3 regions of the Polaromonas sp. P1_F9 genome follow, and region 2 is predicted to be linked to each of the others. Evidence: predicted binding sites of a transcription regulator. Region 2 holds the regulator's gene; each other region holds the start of a gene.

Region 1 (8,050 bases), on a different contig from region 2:
GCAGCTTGTCGTAGTCCTGACTGACCAGACTGTAGGGCGGAGACGTCGGTACAAAGGGCACGCCGGCCAGCATGCAACCCAGCGCCAGCAACGCATGCTCCAGGTCGTTTTCCGACAGGATGACCACCGGGCGTTCGGCACTCAGGCCCCGGTCAATCAGTCCCTGCGCGATGTTGCGGGCCGAGACCCAAGCTTCGGCATAGGTCACATGCCGCCAGTCGCCTGTTTTGCCGTCGGCCAGCTTTTCACGCCGCGCCATGAAGGTGCGGCCGGGTACGCTCTGCGCCCAATGCTGCAGGCGGTCGGTGATACGGGTCGGGAAGGCTTGCAGGGCCTGGTCTGCGCGCAGGTAGCGCACGCCGGGTACGCCGTCGCGCAGGACCACACGGGTCACGCCAAAGGCCATGGGACGAAATTTCGGGGCGCTCATGGTTGTCTCTTCTGTTTTGTCTTCTGTCTTTTTTCTGGATGTCTCTCTCGCCTGCCCGCCCGGCCTGGTCAGCCCTTCTGGACCTTGCGGGCCTTGCCGTCCAGGAAGTCTTTCACTCGGCTCTTGGCTTCGGGTGCGCTTTGCGCCACTGCGGCCATCAGGGCCTCGGTGAAGAACCCCTGGTCTGCCGGTTGCTCGGCAATGCGCGGCAACGCATGCATCAGGGCGTAGTTGGTCAGCGGTGCGTTTTCTGCCACGCGAGTGGCCAGTTCAAGGGCTTTGGCGAAAGCCTGGCCCTCGGGCACCAGGTATTGCGCGATGCCTATGCGCTCACCGTCCACCGCGTTGTAGACACGGCCGGTCAGCATCATGTCGGTCATCCGTGCGGCGCCGATCAGCCGCGGGATGCGCACCGCACCGCCACCACCGACAAAGATGCCGCGCGAGCCTTCGGGCAGCGCGTAGAAAGCGCTTTCGTCGGCAACCCGGATATGGCAGGCACTTGCCAGCTCCAGCCCGCCGCCGACCACGGCACCGTGCAGGGCCGCGATCACGGGCACCGGGCCGTACTGCACCCGCTCCAGCGCTGCATGCCACATGCGCGAATGGTGCAGGCCCTGGCTGGCGTCACGCTCCTTGAGTTCGCTCAGGTCCAGGCCCGCGCAGAAGTGGTCACCCTCGCCGCAAAGCACGGCGGCTTTTGTTTCGGAAGGGAGGCTTTCGAACAGGTTACGCAGTGCCAGGATCAGGGCGTCACCCAGGGCGTTGCGTTTGGCGGGGCGCGCCAGGCGGACCACGGCGACATTGCCGTGCATTTCGAGATGAAGGTATTTTGGGGTCATGTGAAGTGTGTTTCCGGAAACCAATTATGGTTATGAATAATAACTATTACAACGTGATTAGGCCTTTTTTTTCTAGTGAAAACCCTAGGGCGTACCAAGGCATGTTTGCACGGCGGACTCACCGGCCCGCAAGGCAATCTGCAGGAGGAAAACCTGGATGAAGGATGGCTTTCCCCGCAGGGGATGAAGAAAATTGTGTCGCCCGGCAGACGGCGATTCGGCACACTGGGGGTGTGCCACTGCTGACGCTGGTGCGCTTGTGGTCAGTCAGCCGCGGCGCTGCGGCAAAGCCTGGGGCCGGCAACAGTCAGCAAAAGGCTGGCTCAAATATTGAGCCACTTCAGCAGCTCGCGCATGCGGGCTTCCGACGTGGTGTCGAACTGCTCGATGCCGATGCGCTTGAGCACGTCCTTGCCGGCATCGCTGGCGGGCAGCGCCAGCAATTCCTCCTGGATCGCCTTGAGCTGTTCGGGCTTGACGCGTTTATGGGCCACCAGCGGAAAGTAAGGCTGCGCCACGCTCTTGTGCAGGATGCGGCCGCCGTCTTTTTCCCATTTTTTGCCGATGCCCGAGTAGGAAGCAACACCGCCCACATCGGCAAACTTGTTGTCCAGGTAGAACCCGACGGCAGCCTGTTCGCGCACGAACTGCACGTTTTCCTTGTCCACCAGGATGCCTTTGTCCCTGAGCTCTGCGGCACAGAAGCGGGACATATAGGCGATTTGCTCGGGCAAGGCAATCCGCTTGCCCTTGACGTCGTCGATGGTCTTGAGGGCCGAGCCCTTGGGCGCAATGATGAAGCACTGTCCGTCAGGCTTGGTGCTGGCGATATAGCTGTAACCGTAGTCGCGCATGCCGCGCGCCGGGTAGTCGCTCGGGCGCGCCATCACCAGGTCGAAACGGCCGGTCTGCATGCCTTCTTCCAGCTGCTTGAATTCGCGCGCAAACACCACGCTGACCTTGGCCTTCATGGCCTTGCCGATCACCTCGGCCAGCCCCTGGTATTTGGCAATCACCTGGGCGTGGTCCAGCCCGCCCGAAGTGCCTTCGCTGATGCCCAGTATCAGCTGCTGGGCCTGCGCCTGGGCATTTGCCGTGCCCATACAAAACTGGCTGCACGCCAGCACCAAGGCCCCCAATATCCAACTCCTCAGCATAAGCCCCTCCTTATATATAGAGCTCACGCATGCTACTGCGTGTGTCCGGCGCTGGCTAGCGCAATTTACCCCTGTCAACTTTTTCCACCATCCTCATGACATGGTGGGTGCCCGCCTGCATTTACACCCCGATGACACAATCGGAAGATGCCGCAGACCACCACCGCAGAACCGGCTTTGCCGGGCTGCAGGTGTTGCCACCCTGAGGGGGGTTCCGGCTACACGCAGTGAGCCGAGACAGGGGCTACAAGTTATCGCAGGCCCTTCACATAGCGCGGCGCGTTCGGGTCGCGCTGGCGGCGCTCCCGCGGCGACTCGCCCTCGCCGAAGATGGCGCCGAATGTCGACTCGATAAAGCCTGATTCAGGATAGACCTCTTCCTCGGTATCGATCGACCGGGCGCTCTGGCGGTCGGGCACAGGCGCCGGGGCAAGCACCGGCTGGCTGCGCTCCTTCACCACTTCGGACACCAACTGCACAAGCGGCACGCGCGCCTTGGGCTCGGGGGTGGCCATGATTTCTTCCAGCCGGTCGGCCCACACCGCCAGGTCCACGTGGCCGTCTTCGGCGGCCTTTTCCCGCGCAAAACGCGCTATTTCGGCGGCGTATTCCTGGTTGCCGGCCATCCATTCGGTGTCGGTCACGCGGCCGGTTTTGCGACGCAGCAGAACATGCAGGTGGGCTGCAATGGCGATTTTTTCACTGGAAGGCATGGTGCGCTGTCCTTGAAATTGGAATCCCGTGGTCAATCAGTCAGGTGCCCAGCCGCTCGGCGTGCTGGGTAATGTCCAGGCCATCGCTTTCCGAGGCTTCGCTGACGCGCAGGCTGACGATCAGCGAGGTGACCCACAAGGCCAGCGCCGTCATGAACAGGCTGTAGAACATGACGGCGCCGGCGCCGATCGCCTGGGTCACCAGGCTGCCCTCGACACCGGAGATGGCCTTGCTGGCAAAAATGCCGGTCAGCAGCGAACCCACAATGCCGCCCACACCGTGCACGCCGAACACGTCCAGCGAATCGTCGGCGTTGAGCAGGCGCTTCAGGCCCGTAGCGCCCCAGTAACAAGCGAGCCCCGCCACAAGGCCAAACACCAGGGCCGCGCGCGGCGAGACAAAGCCCGCCGCCGGCGTGATGGCGACCAGTCCGGCGACCAGGCCCGAGCACAGTCCCAGCAGGGAAGGACGCCCGCGAACAATCCATTCGGCCGCCATCCATGAGAGCGCGCCCGCGGCCGCCGCGATGTGCGTGACGGCCATCGCGAGGCCGGCCCGGCCGTCGGAGGCCACGGCGGAGCCGGCGTTAAAGCCAAACCAGCCGACCCACAGCATGCCGGCACCGGCCATCGTCAGGCCCAGGTTGAAAGGCGTAAATGGTTCACGGCCGTAGCCGTGACGCGGCCCGAGCGCATAGGCACAGACCAGCCCGGCAATACCGGCATTGATGTGCACGACCGAGCCGCCGGCAAAGTCCAGCGCGCCCATGCGTGCCAGCCAGCCATTGGGCTCCCAGACCCAGTGGGCAATGGGGGCGTAGACGACGACGGTCCACAGCGACATGAACACCAGCATCGCGGAGAACCGCATGCGCTCCACAAACGAGCCGACCACCAGCGCGGCCGTGATGATGGCAAACGTCAGTTGGAACATGGCGTAGACCGACTCGGGAATGTTGGGCGCGATATGGCTCACGGCCACCTTCTGCGCGTCCTTCACGTAGTCCAGCCCGGTAAACCAGAGTCGCTCGGGACCACCCAGATAATGCCCAAGCGCACCTTTACCAGGCGTGAAAGCGATGGAGTAGCCCACCGCAAACCAGAGCAGGCTGACAACGGCACAGATGGCGACGACGCAGGCCATGACGTTGAGCACGCTTTTCCTGCGCACCATGCCGCCGTAGAAAAGGGCGATGCCGGGCAAGGTCATGAGCAATACCAGTGCGGTGGAGGTCATCATCCAGGCGGTGTCGGCACCATTGAGGGTCTCCACGCCGACCAGCCCTGGCTGCGTCAACGGTGCCGGGGCAGCCGCAGGAGGCACAGGAAGGGGCGCAGAGGCGGCAGCCGCCGGGGTGGCAAGAGGCGCAGCAGGAGCAGTGGCAGGTGTGGGGGACGGCGCGGCCTCCGGAGCACTGGCTGTCACTGCTGCCGCAGGGGAAGTGGCGGGAGATGCGGCGGCGGGTGCCGCAGTCTGTGCAAGGGCTTGCTGACATGCCAGGCCCAAGCATAAAGACATACCCAAAGCCAGAAATCTGTTCATATGCATACGGTGCCCGCCTGTTCATTCAACCAACAATTGGTAACAACAGGCATAAGTCGTGCCAATACTGCAGTAGCTCGTGTGATGGGGCTGCGACGGAAAATATGTACAGCAAAAGTGCGCAGCAAGGTCGTACGGCGCCCCAAAATCCGCCGCAGGCACAACGGGCAGCCCAAAGCCCAAGGGGCGGGAAACCCCCAATGCACTAGGACAGTGCGCCAGCTATATTGGATGACTTGCTGACGAGCCTAGCTGCTCGCAACGCGAGGAGCCGAGGAGACACGAGACAGTCATTAAGAAGTACACAAGCAAAGCGGCATTCCACAAGAGATGCAGATTTGCAAAAAGCGCTGGCAACCCCAGCGCTTTTTTTATGCCTCCACCCTGATGAAGTCATTCCTCAAAAACCCTCATAACCCTTGATTGACGAGCGAGAACAGCTATCTATTTGATAGCGCAACCCGATTCTGTGCGATGAGACAATCCGGGCCATGGAATTATTCATCGTCTCGTTGGCCTCCCTGCTCGCCGGTTTTGTGGACTCTATCGTCGGAGGCGGCGGGCTGATCCTGGTGCCGGCCCTGTTTGCGGTTTTCCCCACCACGCATCCGGCGACCCTGTTTGGGGTCAACAAGGGAGCTTCTGTCTGGGGCACGGCAGTCGCCACAGCCCAATATGCCCGCCGCGTGGAGCTTCGCTGGGCGGCGCTGCTGCCGGCGGCGGCTGCGGGTTTTACCGGCTCGCTGGCAGGCGCCTGGCTGGTCACCATCATCTCCCCGGGCTTCTTGCGCAAGGCCCTGCCCTTTGTGCTGCTGGCAGTGCTGCTCTATACCCTGGCCAGGAAGGAACTGGGCCGCCACCACGCGCCCCGCTTTACCGGGCATGCCGAAACCGCGGCAGCCTGCTGCATCGGGCTGGTGCTTGGGTTTTATGACGGCTTCTTCGGCCCGGGTACCGGAAGCTTCTTTGTATTTTTATTTGTGCGCTGGCTGGGTTATGACTTTTTAAACGCATCGGCTTCGGCCAAGCTGCTCAACACCGCCACCAACCTGGCGGCGCTGGCGCTCTTTGCCTGGAAGGGCCATGTCTGGTGGCATTTCGCCCTCACGATGGCGGTGGCCAACGTGGCGGGCAGCCTGCTGGGGACCCGGCTGGCCCTCAAACATGGGGCGGGTTTTGTGCGCGGGGTGTTTATCGCCGTAGTCAGCGTGCTGATCCTGAAAACCGCTTTTGACGCATTTGCGCGCTGACGACGTGCCGCCAGTTTGCTATCGATTTGATAGCTTCTTGCGCATGTCCTGTATGGGTTCTCGGCGAATTTGGCTTGAAATCCGGCCATCACCGTTCAATGACAAAATTGGTGCTCAGCCCAATAGAGGCATGCGCAAGCAGCTATCAAATCGATAGCAACGACCGGGTCAATCGGGGTTGATGCCCGCCGCCGCCATGGGCGGCGGCAGCTTGCTGAGCGCTTCCGCAATCGCCGCCGTCCTGGCCTTGGCGGCAGCGGCTGCCGCGGCGTTCGTGGGGCCGGGGGAAGCGCCTGCTGCGCCGGCCGACAGCAGGCCGGCGACGTCGGCGGCCTGGCGCGGCTTGCCGATGGGCGCTGCCGCCAGCCCCTTCTGCACCGCCACCATGTCTTCCTCGCTCGGGTACTGGCCCAGCAGCACATAGTCAAAAACACGCCGTGCAATCGGCGCCGCCACCCCGGCACCCCAGCCGGCGTTTTCCACAATCACCGCCAGCGCGATCTTGGGGTCTTCCGCCGGCGCAAATGCCATGTAAACAGCGTGGTCGCGCTGGTACTCTTCCATCTTGCTGCTGTTGTACTTGTCTTTCTGGCCGATGGTGACCGCCTGGGCTGTGCCGGTTTTGCCGCCGCTCAGGTAGCCCGCCCCGGCAAACACGCGTGCCGAGGTGCCTTCCTGGGTGACGCCAACCAGGGCCTTGCGCACGATCGCGATGTTTTCGGCCTTGTAGCCCAGGTTTTCCGGCAAGTCGGCGGGCAGCGGGTGCATCACGCGCGTCACCGGGTCCTGCGTGCCTATCACCAGCCGCGGCCGGTGCTTGACGCCGTTGTTGGCCAGCACGGCCGTGGCCTGCGCCAGCTGCAGCATGGTGAAGGTGTTGTAGCCCTGCCCGATCCCCAGCGAAATGGTTTCACCGGGGTACCACTTCTGGTGCTCCGGCCTTTTGTAGGCCTTGCGCTTCCAGTCCTGGCTGGGCAGCACGCCCGTGACCTCGCCGCTGATATCGATGCCGGTGATCTGTCCAAAGCCAAGCGGCTGCATGAAGTCGTGCATGGCGTCCACGCCGAGTTCGTTGGCCAGCGAATAAAAGTACACATTGCTGGACTTCACGATGGCGCGGTACATGTCCACCGCCCCCAGCGCAATATCGCCGTGGCTGCGGAAGACGTGGCCGCCGAAACTCCAGGAGGCGTTGTCGTTGACGATGAAGCTGGCGGAGCGCTTTCCGGTTTCCAGCGCCGCCATGGCCATGAAGGGCTTGTAGGTGGAGCCCGGCGGGTAGGTGCCGCGCAGCGCGCGGTTGAGCAGCGGCTTGTCCAGCGAATCCCGCAGGTATTGCCAGCTCTCCGTGTCGATGCCGTCCACGAACAGGTTGGGATCGAACGTCGGTTTGCTGACAAACGCCAGCACGTCGCCGGTCTTCGGGTCCATCGCCACCAGCGCGCCGCGCCGGTCGCCGAACATGTCTTCCACCAGCTTCTGCAGGCGGATGTCCAGCGACAGCATGACGGTGTTGCCGGGCGTGGCCGGGTTGCTGGCGAGCTTGCGCATGGCGCGGCCACCCGCAGAGGTCTCGACCTGCTCGACACCGGTGGTGCCGTGCAGCTGCTGCTCAAAACTCTGCTCGACGCCGAGCTTGCCGATGTAGTCGGTGCCGCGGTAGTTGCCTTCGTCTTCGCTGCCTTCGATGACTTCTTTTTCTGCCTGGTTGATGCGGCCGATGTAGCCCACCACGTGGCTGCCCAATTCGCCATAGGGGTAGCTGCGAAACAGCCTGGCCTTGATGTCCACACCCGGGAAACGGAAACGCTGCGCCGCGAACCGGGCGACTTCTTCGTCGGTCAGGCGCGTGCGTATGGGCAGCGATTCAAAACTTTTGGATTCTTCGCGCAAACGCTTGAAACGCCGCTTGTCGCGCACCTGGATGTCGACCACCTTTTCCAGCGCGGCAATGGTTTCTTCCAGGTTGTCGACCTTGGAAGGCGTGATCTCCAGCGTGTAGGCCGAATAGTTGGTGGCCAGCACAACGCCATTGCGGTCCAGGATCAAACCCCGGTTGGGCACGATGGGCACGATGGCCGTCCGGTTGCTTTCGGCCTGCTCGTTCAGGTCGGC
Region 2 (8,050 bases):
CGGCGCAACGATTGACGCAGGCGGTCAAGCAGGCGGCACAGGGGCAGCTGCTGCAGGTGTGACGGTGCGTTTATAGACAACAAGTACCGCTTGCGCTTTGTAGACAAGCGCAAGCTGCTATCGAATTAATAGCATCCAGAAAGAATTTTGGCGCAAAAAAGCCCGCCATAACATCCATGGCGGGCTGGTTCGGCTTGATACGGCTGGCTTACTTGCTCAGGCATTCCTTCATGAAGGCTTTGCGCTCGTCGCCCTTTTTGCCCTTGGCTTCGACGTTGCAGGTCTTCATTTTGGTTTGCTGCGTTGGCGCTTCCTTCTTGGCGCTCAGGCACTCTTTCATGAATGCCTTGCGCTCATCGCCCTTCTTGCCTTCAGCGTCCTTGTTGCAGGCGCCCATTTTGGTTTGCTGTGCGGTTTTGGCTGGAGCGTCCGCGGCGTGCGCCACCGGAGACAAGGCCATCGAGACGGCAAAAACGGCGGCGATCAGGGATAACAGCTTTTTCATGGTGGCTCCATTGGGTTGGGGAAACAGGTTTGAGTTCCGGCTGGAATTCCAACACATAACGCCGCGGCGGGCAAATTCGATGACCGGGTATCTGCGGGCTCCGGACGGCACATGGCTTAATCGTAAAATCGGCCCATGCTCTCGATTAAAAAAGACCTGCTCGCGGCTCTGGCCGCGGGGCTGGAAGAACTTTCCCCCGGCGCAGGCGACAAAGCTGCCTTTGAATCCCCCAAGGTGGCGGCCCATGGCGACTTCGCCTGTACGGCCGCCATGCAGCTGGCCAAGCCGCTCAAGCTCAACCCGCGCCAGGTGGCCGAGAGCCTGCGCGCCAACCTGCTCAAGCAGCCCGCGTTTGAACGCTGGGTAGACGCCATCGAAATCGCCGGCCCCGGTTTCATCAACATCCGCCTCAAGCCCGCCGCCAAGCAGGAGACCGTGCGCGAAGTGCTGGCCGCCGGCGCGCAGTTCGGCGTGCAGCCGGCCGACCCGGCACGCAAGATGATCGTCGAGTTCGTCTCGGCCAACCCGACCGGCCCTCTGCATGTGGGCCATGGCCGGCAGGCCGCGCTGGGCGATGCCATCTGCAACCTCTTCGCCACGCAAGGCGCAAAGGTCTGGCGCGAGTTCTATTACAACGACGCGGGCGTGCAGATCCAGACGCTCGCCACCAGCACGCAGGCACGCGCCAAGGGCATCAAGCCCGGCGACGCCGGCTGGCCCGAGTCGGCCTACAACGGCGACTACATCGCCGACATCGCGGCCGACTTCCTGGCCAAAAAAACCGTCAAGTCTGACGACCGCGAATACACCGCTTCGGGCGACGTGGAAGACATCGATTCGATCCGCCAGTTCGCCGTGGCCTACCTGCGCCACGAGCAGGACCTGGACCTCAAGGCCTTCTCAGTCAAGTTCGACAACTACTACCTAGAGTCCAGCCTGTACAGTTCGGGCCGTGTCGACACCGCCGTGGCCAGACTGAAAGACGCCGGCAAGACCTACGAGCAGAACGGCGCGCTGTGGCTGAAGTCGACTGATTACGGCGACGACAAAGACCGCGTGATGAAAAAGAGCGACGGCAGCTATACCTACTTTGTGCCGGACGTGGCCTATCACCTGGCCAAATGGGAACGCGGCTTCGGTAAGGCCATCAACATCCAGGGCATGGACCACCACGGCACCATCGCCCGCGTGCGCGCCGGCTTGCAGGCCGCCGGCGAAGGCATTCCCCAGGGCTACCCCGACTACGTGCTGCATACCATGGTGCGTGTGGTGCGCAATGGCGAAGAGGTCAAGATCTCCAAGCGCGCCGGCAGCTACGTCACCCTGCGTGACCTGATCGAATGGACCAGCGCCGACGCGGTGCGTTTCTTTTTGCTCAGCCGCAAGCCCGACACCGAATACATCTTCGACATCGACCTGGCACTGGCCAAGAACAATGAAAACCCGGTGTACTACGTGCAGTACGCGCATGCGCGCATCTGCTCCATCCTCACCACCTGGGCCGGCCAGGGTGGCGATGAAGCCAGCCTCAAAGCTGTCGACCTCTCGGCGCTGGACAGCCCTCAGGCGCAGTCATTGATGCTGCTGCTGGCCAAGTACCCCGACATGCTGACCAACGCGGCTGATGGTTTTGCACCACACGACGTGGCTTTTTACCTGCGGGAACTGGCGGCAAGTTATCACAGCTATTACGATGCCGAGCGCATCCTGGTGGACGACGAAGCTGTGAAGCTTGCCCGTCTGGCGCTGGTCGCCGCGACCGCGCAGGTGTTGCACAATGGCCTCGCAGTGCTGGGCGTGAGCGCCCCGCGCAAGATGTAAACCATGCGAATTTCAGGACAAGACAATGAACGTGGGCAAGGTATGAATACACAACGAGGCGGAACCCTGTTGGGTTTGATCATTGGCGCGCTGATCGGCCTGGGCGCGGCGCTGGCGGTGGCGGTTTACATCACCAAGGTGCCGGTTCCGTTCATGAACAAGAGCCAGGCACGCAATCCCGACAGCGACGCGGCGGAAGCCAAGAAAAACAAGGACTGGAATCCGAACGCCCCGCTGGCCGGTAAAAACCAGCCCAAGCCGCCGCCTCCGGCAGCGATTGAAGTGCCCGGTGTTCCAGTACCCGACCCCTCCGCCGGGCCCGCACCCAGGGCCGCCGCTTCAGCGCCGGCCAAAGTGGCCAAACCAGCGCCTGCCGATCCGCTGGGCGATCTGGCAAAGGCCAAGGTCGAAGGCCTGTCGTCCGGTCCGGGCGCGGATCCCTTCAGCTATTTCATTCAGGCCGGTGCCTTTCGCACGCCGGAAGATGCGGAACAGCAACGCGCCAAGCTGTTGCTGCTGGGCATGCAGGCCAAAGTGACGGAGCGCGAGCAGGCCGGCCGCACGGTGTACCGCGTGCGCCTTGGCCCTTTCGATAAAAAGGAAGATGCCGACAAGGCCAAGGAGCGCCTGGACAACAATTCGATAGAAACGGCCCTGGTCAGGGTCCAGCGCTGACACTTTGATGGCCGACTGAACTTTTTCAGGGGCCGCAGTACCAACGAGTACGAGTATTCCCGTCATTCAGGAGAAAAATTTGATGCAACGCCGTGAGTTTTCGCTTTCCGCCGCCTCGGTGGCCGCTGCTACGTTGGGCGGCGCCACGCTGTCCACCGCGGCGCATGCCCAAGCCAAGGCTTTCAAGGACGGTACGGATTACCTGACGCTGGACAAGCCCGCGCCGACCGAAGCCCCGGCAGGCCGGATTGAAGTCGTGGAATTCTTCTGGTACAGCTGCCCGCACTGCCACGCCTTTGAGCCTCAGCTCGAAGCCTGGATGAAGCAATTGCCAAAAGACGTCGTGCTCAGGCGCGTGCCTGTGTCCTTCCGCCCGGACTTTGAACCCCAGCAGCGTCTTTATTACGTGCTCGAAGCCATGGGCAAGGTCGAAGAACTGCATAAAAAGGTGTTTAACGCCATTCACGTAGAAAAACAGCCGCTCAATACCGCCGATACGGTCGCCGTCTGGGCCGAAAAGCAAGGCCTCAACAAGGCCAAATTTGTGGAGTTGTACAACTCCTTTTCGGTGACAACCAAGGCACGCAAGGCCACGCAACTGCAGGATGTCTACAAGGTTGACGGCGTTCCCGCGCTGGGCATCGCCGGGCGTTACTACACCACGGGCACCATGACCCAGACCATGGCGCGAGCCCTTCAGGTTACCGATTACCTGATTGGGCAGTCCCGCAACGCGAAAAAATAAGGCCCGGCAAAGCCACGCCGGCGCCGCCCTTTCGAAAACCCGCCCCTTGCACGGCGGGTTTTTTTATGGCTTTTTATGCCCCTACTTTTTCGGAGTAAGTCATTCCCGCAGCTGGCATGGCTACAATGGGCCAACACCAAGCAGCAAGATTCGTGCCTTATGAAACACCCCATTTTTTCCCTCATCCTGTCAGCCATCCTGGCGCTGGGGGCAGCTTTCCCGGTCTGTGCCGAAAAAGCCGACCGGGACAAGCCCATGAACGCGGAGGCAGATGCCCTGCGTTATGACGACCTGAAGCAAACCAGCGTTTTTACCGGCAATGTGGTGATCACCAAGGGCACGACCATCGTGCGCGGCGAGCGCGTTGACGTCATGCAGGATCCCGAGGGCTACCAGCAGGCGGTGTCCATCGCGGCGCCCGGCAAGCTGGCGTTCTACCGGAAAAAGCGTGACGGCGTAGACGAATACATCGAGGGCGAAGGCGAACGCATTGAATATGACAGCCGCGCCGACCTGGTGAAGTTCATCAAGCGGGCCGTGGTGCGCCGCTACAACGGCGCCACCCTGGTGGACGAAACCACCGGCGGCCTGATTGTTTACGACAACAACACCGACGTCTTCACCGTGGATGGCGGCGCGCAAAACCGTACGGCCAGCAACCCCACTGGACGGGTTCGCGCCATGCTGTCACCCCGCGCGACAGCCTCGGCACCCGTCGCGGCGCCGCCCGCAGGCCCCGCCCCGGTTCTGCGCCCCAGCACGACGCTGGGCAATGAAAAGAACTAGAAAGACCTGCACAGATGGATGTGGTGACTGACACTTCAGCGGCCCCGGTCGCTCCTTCCCCGACCCCCAGCCGCCTTGTTGCGCAAGGTCTGCAAAAATCGTACGGCAGTCGCAAGGTGGTGCAGGACGTTTCGCTGTCTGTGCAAAAAGGCGAAGTCGTGGGCCTGCTGGGCCCCAACGGTGCGGGTAAAACGACCTCGTTCTACATGATCGTGGGCCTGGTACGCGCCGATGCAGGCGAAATCTCCATCGATGGCGAGTCGGTCGAGCACATGCCGATTCACCTGCGCGCCCGCCTGGGCCTGAGCTACCTGCCGCAGGAAGCATCTATTTTCCGCAAGCTCACGGTGGAAGAAAACGTGCGTGCCGTTCTGGAGCTGCAGCTCGACAAAGCCGGAAAACCGCTGGGGCGCGCAGACATTGAGTCGCGGCTCGACGCCCTGCTGCAGGATTTGCGGGTAGATCATTTGCGCAATTCACCGGCGCCAGCTCTCTCGGGCGGTGAACGCCGCCGGGTCGAAATTGCGCGGGCGCTGGCAACCCAGCCGCGCTTCATCCTGCTGGATGAGCCCTTTGCCGGTATCGACCCCATTGCCGTGATCGAAATCCAGCGCATCATCGGCTTCCTCAAATCGCGCGGCATCGGCGTGCTGATCACCGACCACAACGTGCGTGAAACACTGGGCATTTGCGACCACGCCTACATCATCAGCGACGGCCATGTGCTGGCGCAAGGCACACCGTCCGAGATCGTGAATAACGCCGATGTGCGCCGCGTCTATCTCGGCGAACACTTCAAGATGTAGAGATGACTCCCCCCCGTTGTCGCTCACTTCGTGTAGCTCCCTCCCCCCTCGAGGGGGCGGCGCCTGCGGCCTGGCAAAGCCAGATCCGCGGCCCCTGCTTGAAAAATTCTTTCCGCTCTTTTATCAACGAGCCAAGTTAAACCTCCAGTGAAACAAGGTCTGTCACTCCGCGTCTCGCAGCATCTTGCGTTGACGCCCCAGTTGCAGCAGTCGATCCGGCTGTTGCAGCTGTCGACGCTCGAGCTGAGCCAGGAGGTCGAGCAGATGCTCGATGAAAACCCGTTTCTGGAAGTGTCGGAAGAGACGGCGGTGCGCGAAGAGTTTGGGCTGGAGCACATCAACACACCGGTGAGCCAGGACAGCCGCGAGTTTGAATCTGCTACGGATTCGATAGCTGGCGGCACAGACGAGACTAGCGCTACAGCCCCAAATGACACCGAAGTCAGTGCGGAGCCCAAGCTCGAGGAAAGCTGGGAAGGCGATGGCACGGTAGAAACCACGCCCGACGACAGCGAGTGGGGCAGCGATGCGCCGCCGCGCAAGAATAACAATGAAGAGAGCGAAGCCGAGGCGTCTGACCTGACCGGCAGCCATGAATCGCTACAGGACCACCTGCACCGTCAGTCGCTGAGCCTGCGCCTGTCGGAAGAAGACCGCGCCGCGCTGCACTTCCTCATTGAGTCGCTCAACGACGACGGCTACCTTGAAGACAGCCTGGCGTCGCTCGCGGCCGGTCTTGCAGGAGATGACATGGCGCAGGCGGAAGAGCTGGAGCAGCGTTTTGCGATGGCGCTCAAGCTGCTGCACCACATGGAGCCGGCCGGTGTCGGTGCGCGCAACCTGGCCGAATGCCTGAGCCTGCAGCTGCTGGACTGCAAGGACTGCGAAGAAACCCGCGCAGCCATTGCCATGTGCAAGCAACCCATGGAGCTGCTGGCCAAGCGCGACGTCAAGCGCCTGTCGCACCTGTGTGGGTTCACCGAAGCCGCCATCAAGGGCGCGATCACGGTGATTGGCCGGCTCGACCCCAAGCCCGGGCGCCGCTTTGTGAACGTGGAGCGCAACCTGATCGTTCCCGACGTCATCGTCATCAAATCGGGCCGGGGCTTCAAGGTTTCGCTCAATGGCGACGTCATGCCGCGCCTGCGCGTGCACGACATTTACGCCAATGCCCTCAAGCAGCACAAGGGCCAGGGTGGCCAGGCCTTGCAGCAGCGCCTGCAGGAAGCCCGCTGGTTCATCAAGAACATCCAGCAGCGCTTTGACACCATCCTGCGCGTGAGCAGCGCGATTGTGGAGCGGCAGAAAAACTTCTTCACACACGGCGAACTCGCCATGCGCCCGCTGGTGCTGCGCGAAATTGCCGACGAGCTGGGCCTGCATGAGTCCACCATCTCACGCGTGACCACGGCCAAGTACATGGGTACGCCCTTCGGCACCTTCGAGCTCAAGTATTTCTTTGGCTCCGCACTCGGCACCGAAACCGGCGGCAATGCCTCCAGCACGGCGGTGCGCGCGCTGATCAAGCAGTTCGTCTCGTCCGAAAGCCTCAAGAAGCCTCTCAGCGACAACCAGATTTCCGAGATGCTGAAAGAGCAGGGCATTGAATGCGCGCGCCGCACCGTGGCCAAGTACCGCGAAGCCCTGCGCATCGCGCCCGCCAATTTGCGCAAATCACTCTAGCCGCCCGATCAGGCCGCGCAGCCCCGCCCCTCAAAGTCAGTCATGAATCAACTCCAACTCTTTCTACCGTGCGCCGCAGGTGTCGAAACCTTGCTGGCCACCGAGGTCAAGCGTGTCACCGGTATCGACGGCAAAGCCTGGCGCGCGGGCGTGCAACTGCAGGCCTCATGGCGCGACGCCCTGCAGCTCAACCTGCACAGCCGCCTGGCGCAGCGCGTGCTGATCGAGCTGCAGCACAACCAGTACCGCAGCGAACAAGACCTCTACAACGCTGCTGCCAACGTGGCCTGGGAAATCTGGTTCACGCCCAAACAGACCTTCAAGGTCGAGATCACCGCCCAGCACAGCCCGCTGCAAAGCCTGAACTTCGCGGCGCTGAAGATCAAGGACGCGATTGCCGACCGCTTTCGCGCCAAGTTCGATGACGTGCGGCCCAGCGTCGACACGCGCTGGCCTGATGTGCGTATCTACGTGCACCTGACGACCGACACCGTTACGGTTTATATCGACACCTCGGGTGAGCCGCTCTTCAAGCGCGGCTGGCGTGAAGACAAGGGCGACGCGCCGCTGAAGGAAACGTTAGCCGCTGCCATGATCGCCGCCAGCGGCTGGGACCAGCTCTGCAAAGACGGCGTGCCGCTGTACGACCCCTGCTGTGGCTCGGGCACCATCGCGATTGAAGCCGCGCAGATCGCCTGCAACATCGCACCCGGTATCAATCGCCGTTTTGCCTTTCAGAAATACTTGCCCTTCCAGGGCCATGTGTGGGACGGCCTGCTCGACCAGGCCGAGGCCGCCATCACGGAACCCACGGCCAAGGTGTTCGGCAGCGACGTGTCTTTCCGCATGGTCGACTTTGCCGAACGCAATGCCGAACGTGCGGGCGTAGCCAATGCGGTGGAATTTCGCGGCGGCGATGCCTTGCAGCGCATGCCGCCCGCGCCGTCGGGCGTGATGCTGGTGAACCCGCCTTACGGCGAACGTATCGATGTGGCAGGCGTGGCCGGCATCACCGGCCTGCAGGGGCGC
Region 3 (8,050 bases), on a different contig from region 2:
GCGCAGCTGGACCGGTTCGGGATTCACCCGCAGCGCATAGTCCAGCAGGGTCTGGCCGTTTCGGCTGGCGGGCTTGAGGTGCACCACATGGTGCGCGTTTTCCACCACCGGGGTATAGCGGTAACGGGTTTCGTGAACGACATGAAGCAGCACGGGAAAACTCCTAGGGCTCAGGCGCCCAGGCTCTGGCTGGCAGAAGCCGCGTGGCTGAAGTAGCGGCGGCTCAAGGTGTCTGACAGCTCCAGCGCGGCATCGCAGCATTGCTCGAGCAGCTGCACCAGCCGCCCGTCATGTTGCCCGCCGTTTTCATCTTCGCTTTCACCGGTGCTGGCCTGCGCTTCCTGGCACAAATCAGCCAGGGCCCAGCTGCCGGGGTCGGGCAGTTCCATGGCCAGGTCGGGCATGTCGCCCGGCGCGCTGCCCGCCAGCTTGGCAAGGCGCCCGCGCAGGGTCTGCACCACCCAGCCGAGGGAGCGCGGGTTGTCGCGGTCCAGCACCAGCAGGTCGAGCAGGGCCGGGATGTCGCGGCGCTGCTGGTACTGCGCGTGGAAGGTGATGGTGCTGTCGAACAGCGCCACCATGGCGTTGAAGCCGCCTTCCTCAAAGACCGATCCGGTTTCGAAACCGCGCACCAATGCGCCCGCCAGGGTGTTGAGCCGTTCAATCAGCCGGCCCACGCTCAGGAGGCGCCAGCCGTCGTCGCGTGTCATGCGGTCGGTTTGCGCACCCGTCATGGCTGAGAGGAAGCCGCTGGCCGACTCGAGCGCCCGCAGCGCCTCGACGGAAGAATATTCGAGCAGATATTGGCTGGATTGGCTCTGGCTTTGCCCACCCTGGCTTTGGGTCTGGCCCACAGCGCTGAACGATGAGCAGCGCTGGAAGAAGTCGGTCTCGGTGCGCACGATCATGTGCCACTGTTCCTGCGACAGCCGTTCGCGCACGGCAGATGCGGCGCTCTTGAGGGCCCGCAGGTTAAAACCGACGCTGGCGGCCTGTTCGGTGTCGGCCAGGTTGGCGATCAGCGCGCGTTCGAAGACACGGCGCGCATGCGTGGCCGGCGGCACGGTGTCCAGCACCAGCGCATTGCCGACGGCCATACTGGTCAGCCAGGCCAGCAAGGGCTGCGAGGTCTGGTCTTCGCCGCCCAGGCATTGCAGCGTGATCTGCGCCAGCCGCGTGGAGTTTTCGGCACGCTCGGTGTAGCGGCCCAGCCAGAAAAGGTTTTCGGCCGCGCGGCTGGTCACGGGCGGGCGGTGGCGCAGCGGCGCAGCGGCCCAGGCAGGCGCCGGCTGCTCGGTGCGCGGCGCGGTGGTGTGTTCGGCCGCCGCCCTGGCTGCCGATGGATCGCCCAGCACCCACACGTCGGCGCTGCTGCCGCCGTGCTGCATCGACGACATGTTTTCGTTCTTGCCCGCCAGCCGTGCCAGCCCGCCCGGCAGCACCTGCCAGGAGCCGTTGCCGTCGGCCACCGCAAACACGCGCAACATGGCCGAGCGCGGGGAAATCCGCTCGCCCTGCCAGGTCGGCGTTTGCGGCAGAGGCAGATAAGCCTGCACGGTGAAGTCTTCGCCCCGGCGAACAATGCGGCCGGCCCATTCGTCCAGTGCACGGCGCGACAGGGTATGGCCGATGACGGATTCCATGCCGGTGCCCGGGTAGGTCGGCTTGATCACGCAGGTCTTGAGCTGGCTCAGCACGTCCTGCATTACCGCCTGCTCGCCGCACCACCAGGTGGCCAGCGAGGGCAGGGCCAGGGTTTCACCGAGCAGGTGCTCGGAGAGTGCGGGAAGAAAGCCGAGCAGCGCGCTTGATTCGAGGAAGGCCGAGCCCGGCGTATTGACCACCAGCACATTGCCCGCGCGTATCACCTGCAGCAGGCCGGGCACGCCCAGTGTGGAGTCTGAGCGCAGTTCCAGCGGATCGAGGAATTGGTCGTCCAGGCGCTTGAGCAGCCCATGCACCCGCTCCAGGCCGCGCAGGGTTTTCAGGTAAAGCTTGTCATCGCGCACCAGCAGGTCGCTGCCCTCGACCAGTGTCAGGCCCAGGAAGCGCGCCAGGTAGGCGTGCTCGAAATAGGTTTCGTTGTAAGGCCCCGGCGTCAGCAGCACCACGCGGCTTTCCTCGTTGCTGTCCGTCGGGCTCATGGCCTTGAGGCCATCCACCAGCGCCTTGTACGACGCGGCCAGCCGCTCCACCTTCATTTCGCGGAAGGCTTCGGGGAACAGCAGTGAAATCGTCAGGCGGTTTTCCAGCAGGTAGCCCAGGCCCGAAGGCGCCTGCGTACGCTGCGACACCACCGACCAGCGGCCGTCGGGGCCGTGCGCGATGTCGAAGGCGGCAATGTGCAGATAGGTGCCGCCGGCCGGCTGCACGCCCTGCATGCCGCGCAGGTAACCCGGGTGGGCATGCACCAGCGCGCTGGGCAGCAGGCCTTTGGAGAGCAGCTCCTGCGGGCCGTAGATGTCGGCCATCACGCGGTCCAGCAGGCGGGCGCGCTGCTGGATACCGGCCTCGATCTGCGCCCAGTCGGCGGGCGAGACCATCATGGGGAATAGGTCCAGCGACCAGGGCCGCTGCGGGCCGTTGGCGTCGGCGTAGACGTTGTAGGTCACGCCGTTGTCGCGGATCTGGCGGCGCAGGTTGGCGGTGCGGTGGTTCAGGTCGTAAAAGCCGTCGCTGCCGAGGAAGTTGAAAAAGCGCGTCCAGTCGGGCGACAGCGCGTCGTCCGTCCCCGCCGCCGGGGCGTCGGGCCGGGCGGGGGCGGTTTCAGGGGGGCTGCCTGCGGCCCGCAGCGCGGGCTGTGCCGGCGCGGCCGTTTCCACGGGCACGGGGCCCTCGGACACACGGCCCCGCAACTCATCGAAATGCCCCGCCGCCGCATGGGGCGCCAGCGCGGCAGCCAGTGCACAGGGGGATTCAAGCGACTGGGCGGCAAAAAGTGACTGGGTGTTATTTTCCACGTGGGTGCAAGTATGCCTGTGGCCCATCCCCTGCAAGGCTCAAGGCGGGTTCAATGCGCGGCCAAATGGCTATTTATGCCGCCTGTGCATGCAAATGTTGCAGCCATAAGACAGCCGTTGACGGTACGGGGAGGTGCTTCGCCCGGGGCTCTCAAGCTCCCGGGCGATTGCCGCCGGCACAGATTCAGCGCAAATCGAGCGTGAACGGGAACTCCCGGCTCGGCTGCGCCGGCGCGACGCGCATCTTGCCGGGTGTATGGCCCATGCGGAAAAAGCGCGTGAGGCGGCGGCTTTCAGCCTCGTACGAATTGACCGGCAGCGTGTCGTAGCTGCGCCCGCCCGGGTGCGCCACGTGGTACTGGCAGCCGCCCAGCGAGCGTTCCATCCAGGTATCGACGATGTCAAACGTGAGCGGCGCATGCACGCCGATGGAAGGGTGCAGGGCCGAAGGCGGGTTCCAGGCCTTGTAGCGCACACCGGCCACATATTCGCCGACGCGGCCGGTGCTTTGCAGCGGCAATGCACGGCCGTTGACGGTGACGACATAGCGGTTGTCGTTCAGGCCCGTCACATGCACTTCGACGCGTTCCAGCGATGAATCCACGTAACGCACCGTGCCGCCGGCCGAGCCTTCTTCGCCCATCACGTGCCAGGGCTCCAGCGCACTGCGCAGCGTCAGTTCAATGCTGTTGGCCTTGACCTGTCCGATCAGCGGGAAGCGGAACTCGAAGTGCGGTTCGAACCAGGCCATGTCGAAGGCGTAACCTGCCTCGCGCAGCTCGGTCAGCACGTCTTCAAAATCCATGCGTATAAAGCCCGGCAGCAGGAAGCGGTCGTGCAGCTCGGTGCCCCAGCGCGTGACACGGCCGTGGTAGGGCTTGTTCCAGAAGCGCGACACCAGCGCGCGCAGCAGCAGCTGCTGGGCAATGCTCATGCGCGCATGCGGCGGCATTTCAAACGCGCGCAGCTCCAGCAGGCCCAGGCGCCCGGTGGCGGAGTCGGGCGAATACATCTTGTCGATGCAGAACTCGCTGCGGTGCGTGTTGCCGGTCACGTCGACCAGGATGTTGCGCAGCGTACGGTCCACCAGCCAGGGCGGCATGTCGGCGCCATACTTCTTGCGGTTGTTCTCGATCTCGCGCAGGGCGATTTCCAGTTCGTACAGCTGGTCGTTGCGGGCCTCGTCCACGCGCGGCGCCTGGCTGGTCGGGCCGATGAACATGCCCGAGAACAGATAGCTCAGCGACGGATGGTTGTGCCAGTAGGCGATCAGGCTGCCCAGAACCTCGGGCTTGCGCAGGAAGGGGCTGTCGGCGGGCGTGGCGCCGCCCAGCACAAAGTGGTTGCCGCCGCCGGTGCCGGTGTGGCGGCCGTCGGTCATGAACTTCTCGGCCGACAGGCGCGTTTCATGCGCGATCTTGTAGAGGAATTCAGTGTGCTCCACCAACTCGCCCCAGTTGTAGGCCGGGTGGATGTTGACTTCAATGACGCCGGGGTCGGGTGTGACCTGCAGCATCTTCAGGCGCGGGTCGCGCGGTGGCGGGTAGCCTTCGAGCACGAGGCTCACGCCCAGCGATTGCGCCGTGGCTTCCACCGCGGCCAGCAGGTCGAGGTAGTCTTCCAGCCGCTCCATCGGCGGCATGAAGACATAAATCGCACCCACTTCGCCACGGCCCGACTTGTTGGCCTTGCTGTCCGGGTCGGCCTTCGGTTTGTCTTTCGGGCCATTGGCGCGGGATGGGTCTCGTACTTCCACGCAGAGCGCGGTGCGCGTGAGCCATGCGGCCGATTCAAAGGGTTTGGGCGCGCGATCGTCGGCAGGCGTTGTTGCCTCTGCGGCCGGCTTGCCATTCAACCCGTCCGTACCGTTCGTTCCGTTGTTTCCCAGCGGGCGGAATTGCAGGATGCGGCTGGCTTGCGACAGCGCGGTATTGCCCGTCATGTAGCGCGCCATGTACTGCGCGAGCGAACTGGCGCTGCCGCCTGCCGAAGGGGCTGCCGGTGTGGCGCCACTGGGCGCACTGAAGCTGCCGTTGTAGCGCGCGGCCAGTGCGGAAGCCGCCGGCAGGTCTTGCCGCGGCGCAAATGGGTCGGACTCGATCATGTAGGGGTAGTCGGTCTTGGACACCCAGGGCACCGAATCCAGCGGCAGGCGATAACCCATGGGCGAATCGCCCGGCATCAGGTACATGCGTTCTTCGCGGAAGAACCAGGGGCCGGTGGTCCATTTGGGCCCACTCAGCGCGGGCGAGGCACCGGCGTTTCTCTGCTTGAGCTGCTCTTTGGTCTGCAGCGGCAGCACATAGCCCACCACGGAATCCAGGCCCTGCATGAAGACGCGGCGCAGGCGTTCGCGCTCCATGGCGTCGTCCAGCTTCGAATCAAACGGGTCGACGTTGACCGGCAGGCGGCGCTCACGCCAGAGGTAGTACCAGGTATCTTCATAGCCCGGAGTGATGTAGGTGGTGGCCAGGCCCAGCTTGCCCGCCAGCGTCTGCACAAAGCGCTGCGCATCGGCGCTGGTGTAGTTGCAGGGCTGGCGTTCGTCGGCAAACAGGTTCGGGTTTTGCCAGATCGGCTGGCCGTCCTTGCGCCAGAAAATGCTGAGTGCCCAGCGCGGGAGTTGCTCGCCCGGGTACCACTTGCCCTGGCCGAAATGCAGGAAGCCGCCTTCGCCATATTCGGCGCGCAGCTTTTGCACGAGTTCGGTCGCATAGCCGCGTTTGGTCGGGCCCAGCGCGTCGATGTTCCATTCGGCCGCGTCGCGGTCGGTGGTGGCCACAAAGGTCGGCTCGCCGCCCATGGTCAGGCGCACGTCGCCGGCCGCCAGGTCTTTATCGACCTTTTCGCCCAATGCCAGCACCGCTTGCCATTGCTCCTCGGTGTAGGGCTTGGTCACGCGCGGCGATTCGTAGATACGCTGCACTGCCATGTGGTGCTCGAACTCGACTTCGGATTTGTCGACACCGCCTTCGACCGGCGCTGCGCTCGACGGCTCGGGCGTGCACGCCAGCGGAATGTGGCCTTCGCCGGCCATCAGTCCCGAGGTCGGGTCCAGGCCGACCCAGCCGGCGCCGGGCAAAAACACCTCGCACCAGGCGTGCAGGTCGGTGAAATCGGCTTCCGCGCCGCTGGGGCCGTCGATGGATTTGACGTCGGCTTTCAGCTGGATCAAATAGCCCGAGACAAAGCGCGCGGCCAGGCCCATGTGGCGCAGCAGCTGCACCAGCAGCCAGCCGGTGTCGCGGCAGGAGCCGCAGGCCAGGCGCAGGGTTTCTTCGGGCGTCTGCACGCCGGGCTCCATGCGAATGGAGTATTTGATGTCTGACTGCAAGCCCTGGTTCAGGCCCACCAGGAAATCGATGGTGCGCTTGGGCGTGCGGTCGATTTTTTCAAGATAACGCTTGAGCAGCGGTGTGGCCGGCTGGGTGGCCAGGTAGGGCGCCAGTTCGCGGGCCTGCAATGCGTTATAGGTAAATGGGAATTCTTCGGCAGCGGGCTCAAGAAAGAAGTCAAACGGGTTGAACACCGCCATTTCCACCACCAGGTCCACCGTGACCTTGAACTCGCGCGTCGGCTCGGGAAACACCAGCCGGGCCTGGTAATTGGCAAACGGGTCCTGCTGCCAGTTGATGAAATGCCCGGCGGGCTCAACCCTGAGGGAATACGACAGCACCTGCGTGCGGCTGTGCGGCGCAGGCCGCAGGCGCACGACTTGGGGACCGAGTTTGACCAGGCGGTCGTATTTGTAATGCGTGATGTGGCTCAGGGCGACGTGGATGGACAAGGCAGCCTCGCTTTTAAAGGAACGGGCGTGTAACCACGCCCTCGGAAAATACGCTCAACAGACCGCCACATCTTGCGGTCTCAGGAACGCCGTGTAAACAGCTTACCCGGATTTGGTGGCATTTCTGAAAGCAAGAGCTGCGCCACGTGGTCTCTTTTTGCTCTCTGATGGCTCCCCGATATCTCTCTGGGGGGCGAGCAGCTGTTTGCTGCTGTCGGCTGGCAGCCCCGCTTTCCCGTTAAGCTCAAAGCGTGAGTGCATAAAAACAAGTCAAAGGGAGGCAGGTTTGAATCGACCTGTATCAGCCGAGGTGCGGCTGCGTGATGCAAGCCCGGGGCCGGTGTTTGCCGGTTTTATTGCGGGCGTTGCCCTGCAGCTGCAGCAGTCCGCCTTGTGGCCGCAACAGATTTATGCCGCCATGGCGCTTCTGGCCTGCACCGTGGCGGGCCTGTACCTGCGCTTTGGCAGGCTGCGCCTTCCTCCATGGGGCAGGGTGGTTTCGGCCTTTGCCCTTGCTGCCTTGCTCGGCGTGGGCCTCACGGGCTGGCGTGCCGGCGCCTTTCTGTCTGCGGCGCTCAACCCGGCGCTGGAGGGCCGCGATATCGAGGTCACAGGCCAGGTGCTGGCGATGCCGCAACCCGGAGAAGACGGGCTGCGCTTTCGCCTCGCCGTGGAATCCGCGCGCCTCAATGGCGGCCAAGTCACCTTGCCGCCGCACATCATGCTGGGCTGGTATTCGGGCTTTGCCGGGCGCGAGCCCGCCGTGCCGGCCCAAGACGCCGACCCGTCCGAGATAGCGCTGGCCTTGCAGCGCCAGCCGCAAGCCCTGCGCGCCGGCGAACGCTGGCAGATGACGGTGCGGCTCAAGGCGCCGCATGGCAACAGCAACCCCTATGGTTTTGACTACGAACTCTGGCTGTGGGAGCAGGGCATACAGGCTACCGGCTATGTGCGTGCCGGGCCGCGGGACACACCGCCGGTAAAACTCTCCAGCAGCTGGCAACACCCCATAGAGCAGACCCGGCAAGCCGTGCGTGAAGCGATCTTTCAGCGCATCGAAAACCGGCAGCTGGCCGGTGTCATTGCCGCGCTGGTGGTTGGCGACCAGGCCGCCATCGAGCGCGCCGACTGGGATGTGTTTCGTGCCACGGGCGTGGCCCACCTGATGAGTATCTCCGGGCTCCACATCACCATGTTCGCCTGGGCTGCCTCACTGCTGATCGGCGCGCTTTGGCGGCGATCAGCGCGTTTCACGCCGCGGTTGTGCCTGGTGTTGCCGGCAGCCGCTGCAGGTGCCTTGGGC

The links. The regulator sigma-54, encoded in region 2, starts transcription at its own class of promoters, with help from an activator protein. The targets are predictions, from matches to a motif close to TGGCANGNAANCTGCTTT.
Region 1: AC1DYR_RS15975 (ammonium transporter) is a predicted target of sigma-54. The motif match lies at 4,732-4,749, and genes of this name have one in related genera.
Region 3: AC1DYR_RS05895 (transglutaminase family protein) is a predicted target of sigma-54. The motif match lies at 6,875-6,892, and genes of this name have one in related genera.

What each region holds. Positions count from the first base shown of each region.
Region 1 covers NZ_JBFUBT010000005.1:33,828-41,877, forward strand. The annotation lists gene AC1DYR_RS15955 (feruloyl-CoA synthase) at 1-430, opposite strand, end outside; gene AC1DYR_RS15960 (crotonase/enoyl-CoA hydratase family protein) at 499-1,272, opposite strand; gene AC1DYR_RS15965 (phosphate/phosphite/phosphonate ABC transporter substrate-binding protein) at 1,596-2,429, opposite strand; gene AC1DYR_RS15970 (hypothetical protein) at 2,681-3,142, opposite strand; gene AC1DYR_RS15975 (ammonium transporter) at 3,183-4,691, opposite strand; gene AC1DYR_RS15980 (TSUP family transporter) at 5,177-5,935, shown strand; gene mrdA (penicillin-binding protein 2) at 6,104-8,050, opposite strand, start outside.
Region 2 covers NZ_JBFUBT010000008.1:55,864-63,913, reverse strand. The annotation lists gene AC1DYR_RS20200 (HTH-type transcriptional regulator ArgP) at 1-62, shown strand, start outside; gene AC1DYR_RS20195 (PsiF family protein) at 209-505, opposite strand; gene argS (arginine--tRNA ligase) at 641-2,326, shown strand; gene AC1DYR_RS20185 (SPOR domain-containing protein) at 2,369-3,001, shown strand; gene AC1DYR_RS20180 (thiol:disulfide interchange protein DsbA/DsbL) at 3,084-3,746, shown strand; gene lptA (lipopolysaccharide transport periplasmic protein LptA) at 3,906-4,532, shown strand; gene lptB (LPS export ABC transporter ATP-binding protein) at 4,547-5,338, shown strand; gene AC1DYR_RS20165 (RNA polymerase factor sigma-54) at 5,486-7,021, shown strand; gene AC1DYR_RS20160 (THUMP domain-containing class I SAM-dependent RNA methyltransferase) at 7,064-8,050, shown strand, end outside.
Region 3 covers NZ_JBFUBT010000002.1:169,068-177,117, reverse strand. The annotation lists gene AC1DYR_RS05905 (transglutaminase family protein) at 1-153, opposite strand, end outside; gene AC1DYR_RS05900 (circularly permuted type 2 ATP-grasp protein) at 171-2,960, opposite strand; gene AC1DYR_RS05895 (transglutaminase family protein) at 3,145-6,747, opposite strand; gene AC1DYR_RS05890 (DNA internalization-related competence protein ComEC/Rec2) at 7,034-8,050, shown strand, end outside.